Regions from separate parts of the Streptomyces sp. NPDC006510 genome, predicted to be linked through region 2. Evidence: riboswitches for the same ligand, from Rfam matches in the RefSeq annotation. Region 2 holds a riboswitch; the other holds the start of a gene.
The links. Region 2 has a riboswitch for S-adenosylmethionine ahead of ABZY11_RS08420 (aminotransferase class V-fold PLP-dependent enzyme). Riboswitches for the same ligand answer to the same signal wherever they lie in the genome.
Positions count from the first base shown of each region.

Region 1: it holds a riboswitch for S-adenosylmethionine, as region 2 does, so the genes downstream of both, ABZY11_RS33195 (hypothetical protein) here and ABZY11_RS08420 (aminotransferase class V-fold PLP-dependent enzyme) in region 2, are expected to answer to the same signal.

Region 1 is NZ_JBEXPH010000157.1:1,937-9,265, forward strand. Features, by position in the region: gene ABZY11_RS33185 (cytochrome P450) at 1-1,123, shown strand, start outside; gene ABZY11_RS33190 (cytochrome P450) at 1,120-2,382, shown strand; SAM riboswitch class IV at 2,432-2,541, shown strand; gene ABZY11_RS33195 (hypothetical protein) at 2,590-2,997, shown strand; gene ABZY11_RS33200 (DUF4232 domain-containing protein) at 3,005-3,541, opposite strand; gene ABZY11_RS33205 (cytochrome P450) at 3,829-5,196, opposite strand; gene ABZY11_RS33210 (hypothetical protein) at 5,459-6,304, opposite strand; gene ABZY11_RS33215 (VWA domain-containing protein) at 6,304-7,329, opposite strand, start outside.
Region 2 is NZ_JBEXPH010000017.1:47,139-54,467, reverse strand. Features, by position in the region: gene ABZY11_RS08440 (c-type cytochrome) at 1-38, shown strand, start outside; gene ABZY11_RS08435 (Rieske 2Fe-2S domain-containing protein) at 35-1,087, shown strand; gene ABZY11_RS08430 (cytochrome bc complex cytochrome b subunit) at 1,084-2,709, shown strand; gene trpD (anthranilate phosphoribosyltransferase) at 2,833-3,897, shown strand; SAM riboswitch class IV at 3,982-4,099, shown strand; gene ABZY11_RS08420 (aminotransferase class V-fold PLP-dependent enzyme) at 4,276-5,652, shown strand; gene ABZY11_RS08415 (Lrp/AsnC ligand binding domain-containing protein) at 5,729-6,010, opposite strand; gene ABZY11_RS08410 (rhomboid family intramembrane serine protease) at 6,007-6,747, opposite strand; gene ABZY11_RS08405 (hypothetical protein) at 6,911-7,153, shown strand; gene ABZY11_RS08400 (NYN domain-containing protein) at 7,187-7,329, shown strand, end outside.

The DNA.
Region 1 (7,329 bases), on a different contig from region 2:
CGAGGTGCCGGCCTGGCTGGTCATCGGCTACCGGGAGCTCCACCAGGTCACCAGCGACGGCGAGTTGTTCCCCAGGGACGTCGCGCTGTGGAACCAGTGGGGGAACATCCCCGAGGACTGGCCGCTGTTGCCGATGGTCGGCACCCCGATGCCGTCCATCTACTTCACCGCCGGGGCCGAGCACCGACGTCACGCCGCGATGGTCGGGCAGGCGCTTGAGGAGGTCGAGCACTTCGAACTCCGCAGGGACTGCGAGGAGTTGGCCGATCGCCTCGTCGACGGACTCTGTGACCGCGGCACGGCGGACCTGATCGCCGACTTCGCTGTGCCGCTGCCGGTGCTCGTCCTCGCCCGTCTGATCGGATTCCCCGACGCGGACGGTCCGCGGATCGCCGAGGTGCTGAGGGATCTGGCCGACGGCGGTCCCGGCGCGCAGGAGGCCCATCTGCGGTTCGGCGAACACATGCAGCGGCTGCTGGCGGCCAGGCGGGCCGCACCCGGCAACGACGTGACCTCGCGCATGCTGGCGTACGCCGGAGAGTTCACCGATCAGGAGTACGTGCTCGATCTGATGGCCATCACGGCGGCGGGGCACCTCACCACGGCCGACTGGATCGGCAGCTCGCTCCGGCTGATGCTCACCGACGACCAGTTCGCCGTGGCGCTCTCCGGCGGTCGGCACAGCGTCGCCGAAGCCATGAACGAGGTGCTCTGGGAGGAGGGCCCGACGCAGATCCTCGCCGGTCGCTGGGCGGCCCGCGACACCCGGCTGGGGGGTCGGAGCATCCGGGCCGGGGACATGCTGCTGCTGGGCCTGGGTGCCGCCAACGCCGATCCGCACATCCGGCAGCATCTCTCCACCTCGGGAGGGCTGTCCGGGCAGAGCGGCAACAGCGCGCACCTGGCGTTCAGTCACGGCGAATACCGCTGCCCCTTCCCCGCGCAGGAGATCGCCGAAATCATCGCCCGCACCGGGATCGAGGTGCTGCTCGACCGGCTGCCCGACCTGGAACTTTCGGTACCCGCAGAGGAGTTGGTGCGGCGACAGTCCGCCTTCCTGCGGGGGACGACCGCGCTGCCCGTCCGGTTCGCCCCCGTCCGTCCGACAGGAGACTTGTCTTGAACTGCCCGCACGCCGCCGCCCGGGAAGCCGCTTCGAGTGGTGGGGCCGTTGTCATCGACCCGCTGGTCCAAAACCTGGACGGTGAGACGGCACAGCTGCGTGATGCCGGTCCGCTCGCCAGGATCGAACTGCTCGGCGTCCCGGCCCTGACCGTCACCCGCCATGCCCTGGCCCGCCAACTGCTCGTCGACCCCCGGCTGGTCAAGGACCTCGATGCCTGGGGGCTCTGGCAGCGCGGCGAGGTCACACACGAGTGGCCGTTGATCGGCGTGATCGATGCCGGGCGTTCCATGTTCACCGTGGACGGCGCCGAGCACCGACGACTGCGCACCAAGACCTCCCAGGCGCTCACACCGCGCCGGCTGGAGGAGATACGCCCGGAGATCGAGAAGTTCACCGAGGAACTGCTCGATGCCCTCGCTGAACGGAGCGAGCGGAACGAGGGCGGTGCGGTCGACCTCAAGTCCGTGTTCGCCCAGCCGTTGCCGATGCGGGTCGTCGGCATGCTGATGGGTGTGGACGAGGCCCAGCACCCCATGCTGATGAAGCGGTACAAGGCGTTCTTCTCCATGCTCACACCGCAGGAGGAACGCCTGGCGCTGCTGGCGGAGTTGGACGTCTTCTACGCCGCTCTCGTACGCGAGAGGACGGCGCGTCCGACCGACGACCTCACCAGCGCCCTCATCCTTGCCGAAGAAGGCGGCGAACCGCTCACCGAGGAAGAGGTGGTGGGCAATCTCAAGGCGATGGTGGCCGCCGGGCACGAGACCACCATCGGGCTGATCCTGAACGCCGTACGGGCCCTGCTCACCCACCCCGACCAACTGCGCAGGGTTCTCGACGGTGAGATCCCGTGGGAGACGGTGATCGAGGAGACCCTGCGCTGGGACACCCCCACCACTCATCTGCTGATGCGGTTCGCCACGGAGGACATCCAGGTGGGCGACGACGTGATCGCGAGGGGGGAGGGAGTGGTGATCTCCTATCGCGCCATCGGCCGTGACGTCGAGCAGCACGGGGCGGATGCCGACTCCTTCGACATCACCAGGCCGGCTCCGATCCGCCACATGACCTTCGGCCACGGACCCCACATCTGCCCCGGAGCCGCGCTCTCCCGGGTCGAGGCAGGCATCGCCCTGCCCGCACTGTTCGGGCGTTTCCCCCGGCTGCGGGCGGCCATCGCGGACGAGGAGGTCCGCAAGCTGCCGGTGATGACGCAGAACGACATGGAAGCCTTCCCCGTTCTGCTGCACGGCTGAGAACCTGACGACCCGTCGGGCACCTCGTCGGTGGGATACAGTTCTGGCAGGTCATGAGTTCCAGTGCACAGCCCCGGCTAACTGGACGGCACCCCGCTCCGCTGCGGGTGCTCCGGGTGACGACCGGCCCCATGCGCGGCGCATGGGGAACAGCGGACCATCGGGGCGGCGCACCTGGGGTCCATGATCCTGGGAAGGCGAAGAAGCATGCTCCCCCATCCCGTCCGGAACGACGACTGCCCCAGCCACGGCCCCGGTCACCACGTCCACTGGATCCACGCCAGGAAGTGCCACCAGGAGCCCGGCCAGGCCGTGGAGCTCCTGCTCACCTCCGGTGACGTCGGCGCCGACGGCTGGATCGAGCTGCGTCCCGCCTTCGATCACGCCGAGGAACTGCCGAAGGTGTGGACGCATGCCCCGGCAGCCCTCACGGAACTGCTCGCGCAGCACCGCGGACGCGTGTTCTGGCTGCCGCGGTGGCACGCCCTGAAGCTGGTGGACTCCGCAGGCCGTGCCACCGCCCTGGTCAACGCCGGTTTCGAGGGCGGCCCGCTCTGCACGACGACGGCCCCCGACCTGCGGCGGACCGCCGGCGGCACGAGCTACGGTCTGTAGCCGCCCGTCAGCGCAGCGCGTCCGCCAGTGCGCTGTCCGCCGCGGCGCGCGACTCCTGCCAGAGGGTGGTCACCGGCTCCCACACATGGACTCCCTCAGGCATGCCCACGGTGGCCCCGCCGAAGGCGACGCCCAGATGGGAGGGGTCCGCCGCCACGGACAGGCTGCCGACGACGTGGCCTTCGGTGGCCGCCGGGTCCGCGGTCCGCACGGCGGCGTACGCCCGCTCGTCCCGGGACAGTACGTACGGCCCGCTCCCGGTGGGCGGGACGGCCTCGGCGGAGCCGTCCAGGCCCCTGAAGGTGATCGTGGGGATCCGGTCGACCACGCAGGACCGGTTGCCGTTGTTGGTGACGCTGATACGGGCGACGTTCCGCTGTCCGCCGGGTGCGGCGTGTACTTCGAGGGCCTTTTCCTGGCAGGTTCCGAGGCGGCTCGCGGTACCGGCGGGCGCGGGGCCGGCCGTTGCCGACGCCGTGGTGACGGTCAGTGGCAGGGCGGCTGCGACGGCGAGCCCGGCGGTGAGAGCGGAGCGGAGACGCATGGTGTTTCTCCCGTTGGATCGACAGCCTGCGGATACGGCCGGACGGCCCGTCGGCCGGTGCGGCCGACATGGACAGTGTGAACTGTATGGCCCGACCTCCGCGACAGATCGGATATATCCGTCCGATGTATCCGGTGCCGGGACGGGCTACCACGGGTGTCGGCCTCCTCGGCCGGGGGCCGGGCCGACACAAGCGGCATGCGGCGCTTCGGGTCGGAGCCGCTCAAGGGGCGGGGCCGCCGGGGACCGAAGCGGCCACCGGGCCCGGCGCCCCGCCCCGTGGGCCGTCACCGTGTCCGGACGGTCGCCATCACTTCCCGGTCCGGCTGAAGCGTCAGTGCCGGTACCGGCTCGATGACACCCGGGTCCACGTCCAGCTCGAAGCGGCGCGCCAGCACGGCCAGGATCAGCACCGCCTCGACCATCGCGAACCGCGTGCCCAGACAGACCCGGGGGCCGCCGCCGAACGGGAACCAGGCGTACTCCGCGATGTCGTCGCCGGTCTCCGGATCCCAGCGCTCGGGGCGGAACTCCTCCGGCTCGGGGAACCACCGCTCGTCGCGCTGGGTCACCCACTGGCTGGTCCACACCCGGGTGCCCTCCGGCATCGGGACACCGCCGATCTGCGCGCCCGCCTTCGCGACGCCGGTGACCAGCCAGATCGTCGGGTACAGGCGCAGCGTCTCCTTGACCACGGACTGGGTGTACGTCAGCCGCGCGTAGTCGTCGAACCCCGGCTCCCGGTCGCCGAGAACCCGGTCCAGCTCCTCGGTGAGCGCGGTACGCACCCGCGGATTGCGGGCGAGCAGATACCAGGCCCACACCAGGGTGGAACTGGTCGTCTCGTGCCCGCCGATGTACAGCGTGACCGTCTCGTCGCGGATCTCCTGGTCGGTGAGGTGCGCGCCCGTCTCGTCGACCGCGGTCAACAACCGGCTCAGCAGGTCGGGGCGTTCGTCCCCGCCGTCGCGATGGCGGGCGACGACCCGGCCCACCTCGGCGTCGATGACCGCCGCGGCCTTCTTGATCCTGGCCCGGCCCGGAGTCGGCACCCAGTCCGGCAACAACGCGCCGATCCCGGCGAACTCCTTGCCGATCTCCTGCTGCGCCACATCCATCGCCCGGCCCATCGCCTCGGCGTCGGCCGCCGTGTCGACGCCGAAGATGGTGCGCACAGCGATCCGCTGGGTCAGCGCCGCCATCTCCCGTTTGATGTCGATGCGTTCACCGGCCGACCAGGTGTCCGCCAGCTCCACCGTGCTGCTCGCCATCGTCGCCGCGTACGACCGCACCTGCTTGGGCCGTACGGAGGGCTGCACCAGCGACCGCTTCCGCCGCCAGTCCGTGCCGCGGGCGACCACCACGCCGTTGCCCATCACGGTCCGGAAGGCGATCCCGAGCGCCGGCTGGTCGAAGGAGCGTTCCGTCTCGGTGAGCAGCTCGCCTATGCAGTCCGGATCGGCTATGTACACACATGAGTTGGGGCCGAACCGCCAGCCCACCATGTCCCCGTGGGAGCGCAGACGCTCGAAGAAGGCGAGGGGGTTCTTTCCGAACTGCGGCAGGCTCCCGAGGAACGGCAGCCCCTTCGGGCCCGGCACGATCCGGTGGCTCCGCGGCTCGGCGTCGATGGCCGGGCCGGTCTCCGTGGACATGAAAGTCTCCGCTCCCTTGTGGCGCACCCGAATCGGTGCGCGGCGACCTGACTTCAGCGCTACCGCACGCCCTGGAACAAGTCATCGGCCTTGTGCGGTACGTGAGTTGTCGAGGGTAGCCGCGCGGCGCCGCTCCGGGAGCACCCGGGCGGCAGGGTGGCCGAGGAGACGCTGTCCGTCACCGCCGGACGGGCCCTGGTCCGGGCCCGTCCGGCGGCGTGCCGGTCTCCTGGTCCGGAGCCCGTCCCGCTGCGTGCGCGGGTCAGACGCCCGGCGGGACCCGGGACGGGCGGCCGCTGCCGCGGGGGTGGGTGTATCCGAAGAGGGCCGCGAGCGCCCCGAGCACGCCGCCGCCGACCGTCCACAGCCAGCGGTCGGTCCACCAGCCCGACGCCCAGCCGTCCTCGGGCTCACTGCCGAGCGAGACCTTGGGCGAGGTGCCGTCGTCGCCGGCGGCCGAGCCGTCCGAGGCCTGCTTCACGGAGGACGCGCCGGGGACCAGCGGCTCGGCGAGGGTGCCGTCCACGTCACCGGCGCCACCCTTGTCGGCCGCCGTGATCTCGACCTCGGTCTGTACCGGAAGGCCGAGGTCCGCCGAGGGCAGGTCGACGACCGTGAGGCGTACGTAGTAGCTGCCCGGCAGTGGGTCGTCGGCCCACGGCTCGGACCAGGCGCGGACGGTCCGCAGGACGCAGGTCAGCTCGACCGCCGACGCGTCGGCCGCGGCCTTGCCGGTCTGGCGGCCGTGCATGCAGGCCTGGCGGCGCCGCAGCCCGTCGTACACATCGACCTGCCACGTCGAGGCGCCGTGCCGGGTGGCGCTCTCCGGCAGGGTGATCTTCGCCTTGACGGTGGCCCGCTGGCCCGCGTCGGCGGGGAACACCCAGTACAGGTAGTCACCCGTGGACGCCCCGGCGGTGGCCCGCTGGTTCTGCTGGACTGCTGTCGCCGTACGGAAGGTGGTGCCGGCCTCGGTGGGGCCGGAACCGTCCTCGGAGGCGCTCGGGCTCGGGCTCCCCGACGGGTCGTCGGCCACCGCGCTGCCCGCCGAGGTCAGCAGGGCGAGCCCGGCGAGCAGCGCACCCGCGAGTACACGTGTCGTACGCATCAGTTGGTCCTCCAGACGGCGACGCGCCAGCGCGAGATCCAGCCGAAGACCAGGCCCGCGATCAGCCCGGTGAGAACCAGTACGCCCAGCAGCCACCAGCCGCGGCCGAGTCCGAACGCGGCCACGTCGGCCGCTTCGTCCGGGGCGTCCACCAGGTCCACGGTCAGCTCGACCGGCATGCCCGGCGAGGTCTTCACCGAGGCCGGGGCCGAGTAGGAGTTGCTGACCTGGAGACACACGGTCTCGGCGGCCGGCTTGTCACCGCTGTCCGTGTCGTCCTCCTCGGCCTTCGGGTAGCGCAGGCCGGAGGAGATGGCATCCGTGCGGCCGGTACCCGACTCCGATCCCCGTACGATTTCCCGGCCGTGCACGGTCAGCGCCCGCAGCAGCACGCCGTAGTCGTTGTTCACGGCGCGGTCGGCGAAGACGCTGACCGAGGCGCGCAGTTCCTGACCGGGCAGCACATCGACCCGGTACCAGCGGTGCTCACCGAACTTCTCGCGGTCGGTGTACAGGCCGGCCTTGAGCTGCGGTGCCGCGGAGCAGCTGTCCGCGCCCTTCGTCGCCACGGGGGTGACCACGGGCTCGGCGGCCCGGTCGACCAACTGCTTGACCCGGCCGGAGAGTTCATCGGTGTGCTGGACCGCGGTGTAGGTGCCGCCGGTGGCCTCGGCGATACAGGTCAGCTGCTCACGGATCTTCGCGTTCGGCACCAGGCCCAGTGTGTCGATGACGAGGTGGATGCCGCGGGCCGCGATGTCACGCGCGACCTCGCACGGGTCGAGTGGGCCGCAGGTGTCCTCGCCGTCACTGATCAGAACGATCCGGCGGGTGGAGTCACCGCCTTCGAGGTCGTCGGCGGCGCCCAGCAGGGCCGGGCCGATCGGGGTCCAGCCGGTGGGGGCCAGGGTGGCGACCGCGGTCTTCGCCTCGGTACGGTCCAGCGGGCCGACCGGGTAGAGCTGCTTGGTGTCCTTGCAGCCGACCTTGCGGTCGTTGCCCGGATAGTCGGCGCCGAGCGTCCG
Region 2 (7,329 bases):
GGGTCGCGGCCCACACCGCTAAGGCCAAGAAGTCATGAGTAGCCAAGAGATTCCAGACGAGAAACTGCCTGCTGAGCAGGAACCCGCGCACGACGCGGTGAAGGTCGCGGACGACCCGTTCGCCGACCCGGGGCTGCCGGCCCACAAGCCGCGCATCCAGGACATCGACGAACGGGCCGCGAAGCGCTCCGAGCGCGCCGTCGCGTTCATGTTCACGCTGTCCATGCTGGCGACGGTCGGCTTCATCGCCTCGTACGTCATCTTCCCGGTCGACAAGATCGTGTACATCTGGCCCTTCGGCCACGTGAGCGCGCTCAACTTCTCCCTGGGTCTGACCCTGGGCGTGGCCCTCTTCACGATCGGCGCCGGCGCCGTCCACTGGGCGCGCACGCTGATGTCCGACGTGGAGGTCGCCGACGACCGGCACGCCATCGAGGCCGAGCCCGAGGTCAAGGCGAAGGTTCTGGCGGACTTCGCGGCGGGTGCCGAGGAGTCCGCGTTCGGACGGCGCAAGCTGATCCGCAACACCATGTTCGGCGCGCTGGCCCTGGTGCCGCTCTCCGGTGTGGTGCTGCTGCGCGACCTCGGTCCGCTGCCGGAGAAGAAGCTTCGTTCCACCCTGTGGGCCAAGGGCAAGCAGCTCATCAACATGAACACGATGGAGCCGCTGCGTCCCGAGGACGTCGCCGTCGGTTCGCTGACCTTCGCCATGCCCGAGGGCCTGGAGGAGAGCGCGCACGACTTCCAGAACCAGATCGCCAAGGCCGCGCTGATGATCATCCGCATCGAGCCGGACAACATCAAGGACAAGCGCGAGCGCGAGTGGGCCCACGAGGGAATCGTGGCCTTCTCCAAGATCTGCACCCATGTCGGCTGCCCGATCAGTCTGTACGAGCAGCAGACCCACCACGTGCTCTGCCCGTGCCACCAGTCCACCTTCGACCTCTCCGACGGCGCCCGCGTCATCTTCGGTCCGGCCGGTCACGCCCTTCCGCAGCTGCGGATCGGTGTGAACGCCGAGGGCAACCTCGAAGCGCTCGGTGACTTCGAAGAGCCCGTCGGTCCTGCCTTCTGGGAGCGCGGATGAGTACTGCGACCGACACACAGCGCAAGGCGCCCGCCGGTGAGCGGGTGGCCGACTGGGCGGACGGCCGGCTCGGGATCTACTCCCTGGCCAAGGCCAACATGCGCAAGATCTTCCCGGACCACTGGTCCTTCATGCTCGGGGAGATCGCGCTCTACAGCTTCATCATCATCATCCTCACGGGTGTGTATCTGACGCTGTTCTTCGACCCGAGCATGAGCGAGGTCGTGTACCACGGCTCGTACGAGCCGATGCAGGGCATCCGGATGTCCGCGGCCTACGCCTCGACGCTGGACATCAGCTTCGACGTCCGCGGCGGTCTGCTCGTTCGCCAGATCCACCACTGGGCCGCGCTGATCTTCCTGGCCGGCATGTTCGTGCACATGATGCGCGTCTTCTTCACGGGTGCGTTCCGCAAGCCGCGTGAGATCAACTGGCTGTTCGGCTTCCTGCTGTTCGTGCTGGGCATGTTCACCGGCTTCACCGGCTACTCGCTCCCGGACGACCTGCTGTCCGGTACGGGTGTCCGCTTCACCCAGGGCGCGATCCTGTCGATGCCGGTTGTCGGCACGTACATCTCGATGTTCCTGTTCGGCGGAGAGTTCCCCGGTCACGACTTCGTCGGCCGGTTCTACTCGATCCACATCCTGCTGCTGCCGGGTATCATGCTCGGTCTGCTGGTGGCGCACCTGATCCTGGTCTTCTACCACAAGCACACGCAGTTCGCGGGTCCCGGCCGGACCAACAAGAACGTCGTCGGCATGCCGCTGCTGCCGGTGTACATGGCGAAGGCCGGTGGCTTCTTCTTCCTGGTCTTCGGCATCATCGCCGTCATCGCGGCCATCGCCACGATCAACCCGATCTGGAACATCGGCCCGTACCGTCCGGACCAGGTGTCCACCGGCGCCCAGCCCGACTGGTACATGGGCTTCGCCGAGGGACTGATCCGAGTGATGCCCGGCTGGGAGATCAACCTCTGGGGCCACACGCTCGTCCTGGGTGTGTTCATCCCACTGATGGTCTTCGGACTGGTGCTCGGGGTCATCGCCGTCTACCCGTTCGTCGAGTCCTGGATCACCGGGGACAAGCGCGAGCACCACATCCTGGACCGCCCGCGCAACGCCCCGACCCGGACGGCCTTCGGCGTCGCCTGGATCACCGAGTACGTCGTCGTCTTCATCGGCGGTGCCAACGACCTGTGGGCCACGCACTTCCACCTGTCGCTGAACGCCATCTCCTGGTTCGTCCGGATCTTCATCTTCGCGGGCCCGGTCCTCGCGTTCATCGCCACCCGGCGGATCTGCCTCGGCCTCCAGCGCCGCGACAAGGAGAAGGTGCTGCACGGGCGCGAGTCCGGCATCATCAAGCGCCTGCCGCACGGTGAGTTCGTCGAGATCCACGAGCCGCTCAGCCCCGAGCAGCTGCACACGCTCACCGCGCACGAGCAGTACAAGCCGGTCGAGATCGGCCCGACGGTCGACGAGAACGGTGTCGAGCGCAAGGTGTCTCTCCTGCAGAAGCTGCGGGCCCGGCTCAGCAAGGGCTACTTCGGCGAGAACAACCAGATCGCCAAGCCCACCGTCGAGGAGTACAAGGAGATCACCAGCAGCCACGGTCACCACTGATCGCCTGAACTGATCGCCACAGCGGGAGCCCCGTCCATTCGATGGACGGGGCTCTTTGCCGTCCCCGGCGCTCGATAGGGTGGAGGCGATCCCTTTTACCGGCTGTGGACCCAGGAGCGGACCATGAACGTTGTGACCCCGATCGGCGGCGACAGCGTGGCGGACCGTTCCTGGCCCGGTGTGCTGAACCCCCTGCTGCGCGGCGAGAACCTCACCGCCGACGAAACCGCGTGGGCGATGGACCGCATCATGAGCGGTGAGGCGAGCGATGTGCAGATCGCCGGGTTCGCGGTGGCCCTGCGCGCCAAGGGCGAGACCATCGACGAGGTGTCCGGCCTGGTGCGGGCGATGTACGAGCACGCCAACACCATCCACGTACCCGGTCGCACGGTCGACATCGTCGGCACCGGCGGCGACCTCGCCAAGACGGTCAACATCTCCACCATGTCGGCGGTCGTCGTCGCCGGTACCGGCGCCAAGGTCGTCAAGCACGGCAACCGCGCCTCCTCGTCGGCGAGCGGTTCCTCCGACGTGCTGGAGAAGCTCGGCGTCAACCTGGACCTCAGCGCGCAGCGGGTCGTCGAGGTCGCCGAGGAGGCGGGCATCACCTTCTGCTTCGCGGTGAAGTTCCACCCCGCCCTGCGTTATGTCGCCCGGGCCCGCAAGGAGCTCGGCACGCCGACGACGTTCAACATTCTCGGGCCGCTCACCAACCCGGCCAGGGTGCGCTCCCAGGCCGTCGGCGTGGCCGACCTGAAGATGGCGCCCATCGTCGCCGGAGTCCTTGCCGAGCGCGGCAATTCGGCGCTGGTCTTCCGCGGCGACGACGGCCTGGACGAGCTGACGACGACCGCGACCTCGCGGGTATGGGTGGTCCGGGACGGAACGGTGCGCGAGGAGGCGTTCGACCCGCGCGACGTCGGCCTGGAACTGGTGCCCGTGCAGGCCCTGCGCGGTGCGGACGCCTCGTACAACGCCGATGTGGCCCGGCGGGTGCTGGCCGGCGAGCGGGGCCCCGCGCGGGAGGCCGTGCTGCTCAACTCGGCGGCGGCCCTGGTGGCCCTCGACCCGACGGACGGCACGCTGAACGAGCAGCTCGCCGCCGGTATCGCGAAGGCCGCCGAGTCCATCGACTCCGGGGCGGCGGCCCGCGCGCTGGAGCGCTGGGTGGCGGTCAGCAACGCCTGAACGGGCGGAGATGTGGCGCGGGGCGAAGTCCGGATCCTGGACTGCGCCTTGCGCGTCTTCGTACGTATGGCAAGATGCTGGGCAGGTCATGAGTGACAGCGACTACGGCCCCGGCCCGCTGTCCGGCAACCCTCCGTCCGTGGCGGGGTGCCCCGGGTGAAGACCAGGCCGTAGGCAGCGAGGTCTGCGGCAAGCGCGGGCCCCTCGGCATCTGTGAATGCCAGCCCCCGGGGTCCTGGTCCCTAGGGAGCCTCTTGTGAGCACGCGAATGCGATAGGGCCTTCCGGCCCTCCTCCGCACACCCCTCTTTCACTTTCCGCTGCGCTGCCGCGTATCCGCCGGCGCATGCAATTCGCCTGCCTCTTACGGGAGTTCGCCATGTCTGTCTTCACCGCTGCCGCCGACCAGTCGCTTTGTGCCCCTCTGCCGGTTCTGGGCAAGGATGTGACGGTTCCGCTGGTCACCGGCGGTGAGGTCACGTACGCCGCTCTCGACTACGCCGCCAGCGCCCCCGCGCTCCAGCGCGTCTGGGACGACGTCGCCGCGTACGCCCCGTACTACGGCAGCGTCCACCGCGGGGCCGGGTACCTCTCGCAGCTCTCCACGGACCTCTTCGAGAACAGCCGCGCGACCGTCGCGGAGTTCCTCGGCTGCCGCGCCGACGACCAGGTGATCTTCACCCGCTCGACCACCGACTCGCTGAACCTGCTGGCCGCGGTCGTCCCGGCCGACTGCCAGGTCTTCGTGTACGAGACCGAGCACCACGCCTCGCTGCTGCCGTGGCGCGACGCCCGGGTGACGTACCTGAACGCCCCGCGCACCCCCGCCCAGGCCGTCGAGACGCTGGAGCGGGCGCTCGCCGACCGCGAGCCCCACGGCCCCGCGCTGGTCTGTGTCACCGGCGCCTCCAACGTCACCGGCGAACTCTGGCCGGTGAAGGAGCTGGCCGCCGCCGCGCACGCGCACGGTGCCCGGATCGTGCTGGACGCCGCCCAGCTCGCCCCGCACCACCCCGTCGACATCGCCGACCTGGATGTGGACTGGGTCGCCTTCTCCGGACACAAGCTGTACGCGCCCTTCGGCTCGGGCGTCCTCGCCGGCCGGGCCGACTGGCTGCAGGAGGCCGAGCCCTACCTCGCGGGCGGCGGCGCCTCGCGCAAGGTGGCCCGTCGCACCGACGGCGGTGTGGACGTCGAGTGGCATTCCACCGCCGCCCGCCACGAGGCCGGTTCCCCCAACGTCATCGGTGTGTACTCCATCGCCTCCGCCTGCAAGGCGCTCACCGAGGCGGGCTTCGACGACCTGGTCGCCCGGGAGCAGTACCTCGTCGATGCCGTCCGGACCGGGCTCGCCGGGGTTCGGGAGGTCAAGGTGCTCTCGCTGTTCGGCGACGACGCCCCGCGGGTCGGCGTCATCTCCTTCGTGGTGGAGGGCTGGAACAGCTCGCACTTCGCCGCCGCGCTCTCCGCCGAGTACGGCATCGGGGTCCGCGACGGCCTGTTCTGCGCCCACCCGCTGGTCCGCACCCTGCTGGGCAGCGACCCGCAGGAGGTCGGCGAGTGCGGTGCGCCGGAGGCCGAGCCGGGGGAGCGGTCGCTCAACGCGATCCGGGTGAGCTTCGGCGCCGGTACCCCGGACGAGCACATCGAGCGTTTCGTCCGCGCGGTCAGGGAGCTGGTGAGCGAGGGCGCCCAGTGGAAGTACCGCACCGAGGACGGCCGCTGCGTCCCGGACCGGGGTGCGGCGCAGCTCTGACGGCACACAGCACTTCGGCGGGGGACGGGCAGTCGAGCCCGTCCCCCGCCGAAGTGTCACACCGTGAAGGGTGTGCCTATGCGTCGAGGCCGATGGCGAAGGCGGCCTCCAGGTCGTGCTGCGAGTAGGTACGGAACGCCACATGCGTGTCGGTGGCCTCGACGCCGGGGATCTTGCTGATCCGGCCGGGGATGACATCGGCGAGATCGTCGTGCTTGGCCACCCGGACCATGGCGATGAGATCGTACGTACCGGTGACCGAGAAGACCTCGCTGACACTGTCCAGCGCGGCGATGGCCTCGGCGATCTCGGGAATCCGGTCCACGCTGGTTTTGATGAGCACGATCGCGGTGATCACGGCTGGCTGTCTCCCTCGGTGGCCGTGGCTGGTGCCTTCACTCTATCCGTACGCCGGTAACGCCCCCAGGCGTAGAGAAAGCCGAGTGCGAAGCCCACCACATGGGCCAGATAGGCCACGCCCGGCCCTCCGCTGCCCGCACCCTGGACCGCCAGCCACTGCAGGACGAACCAGAAGACCAGCACGATCCAGGCGGGGAAGCGCAGCGGCAGGAAGAAGAGGAACGGGAACAGGCTGGTGACCCGGGCCCGGGGGAACAGGTACAGGAACGCCCCGAGCACCGCCGAGATCGCCCCCGACGCGCCCACCAGTGTCTGGTCGGACGTGGCGTGCGCGGCCGCGTAGGCGACCAGGGCGAGATAGCCGCAGATGACATAGAAGAAGGTGAACCCGACCCGGCCCATGCGCTCCTCGGTCATCGCCCCGAACACGTAGAGGAAGAGCAAGTTGCCGAGCAGATGCAGCCAGCTGCCGTGCACGAAGAGGGCGGTGAGGGGGGTGAGCAGGGCGCGCGCGGAGCCCTCCCACAGCTCGCTGGGGATCACGCCCCAGCGTTCGAAGTACCCGGCCTGGGCGGCGAGCAGGGCGTCGGCGGTGCCGGGGACCGGGTTGAAGCCGGACAGCGGGCTGATCACGAAGACCAGGGAGCAGGCCGCGATCAGGGCATGGGTCACCAATGGTCCGCCCGGGGTGACCGTACGCAGCAGCCCACCGGTCACAGCTCGCCGATCGATCATGAACAGAGCATGACGCAAGCGGAGGGAACGGGACAGACCGCCTCGCCGTGTCGGGGGGACACGGCGAGGCCGTAGGGTTGCGGCAGGACATCCGCAGTTCGACGGCGCACCGCGAGATCCTTGAAGCAAGGCAGCACGAGGCTCGACGAAAGAGGACGCAACGATGACGACGGTTCCCCAGCCGACCGACGGGACCCGCTGGCGCTGCACGCTCTGCGGAAATCTCACGCGCTTCGACGTGACGCGCTCCTCGAAGGTCGTCGAATATGTCCATCTCGACCTGGCCGGTGAGTCCAGCGTCGAGGAACGCGAGGTGGTCAGTGAGACCATCGAGTCGGTGCGCTGCCGTTGGTGCAACGCGGTGGACCAGATCGAACTGGTGGACAGGCCGGGTGCCGACTCCTGACGGAGCCGCGCCCACAGACATTTGGGGTGACGGATGGTGGAGCAGCCCGCTGGCGGCGCCGAGTCGGCCGAGGCGGCCGACGGCGCCGTGGAGGCGCTCGACCGCCCGCTGCCCGAAGGTGTACGGCGGCGGGTCGTGGCGCTGGTCTCGGACGCGTTCGGCGGCCTGACGGTCAC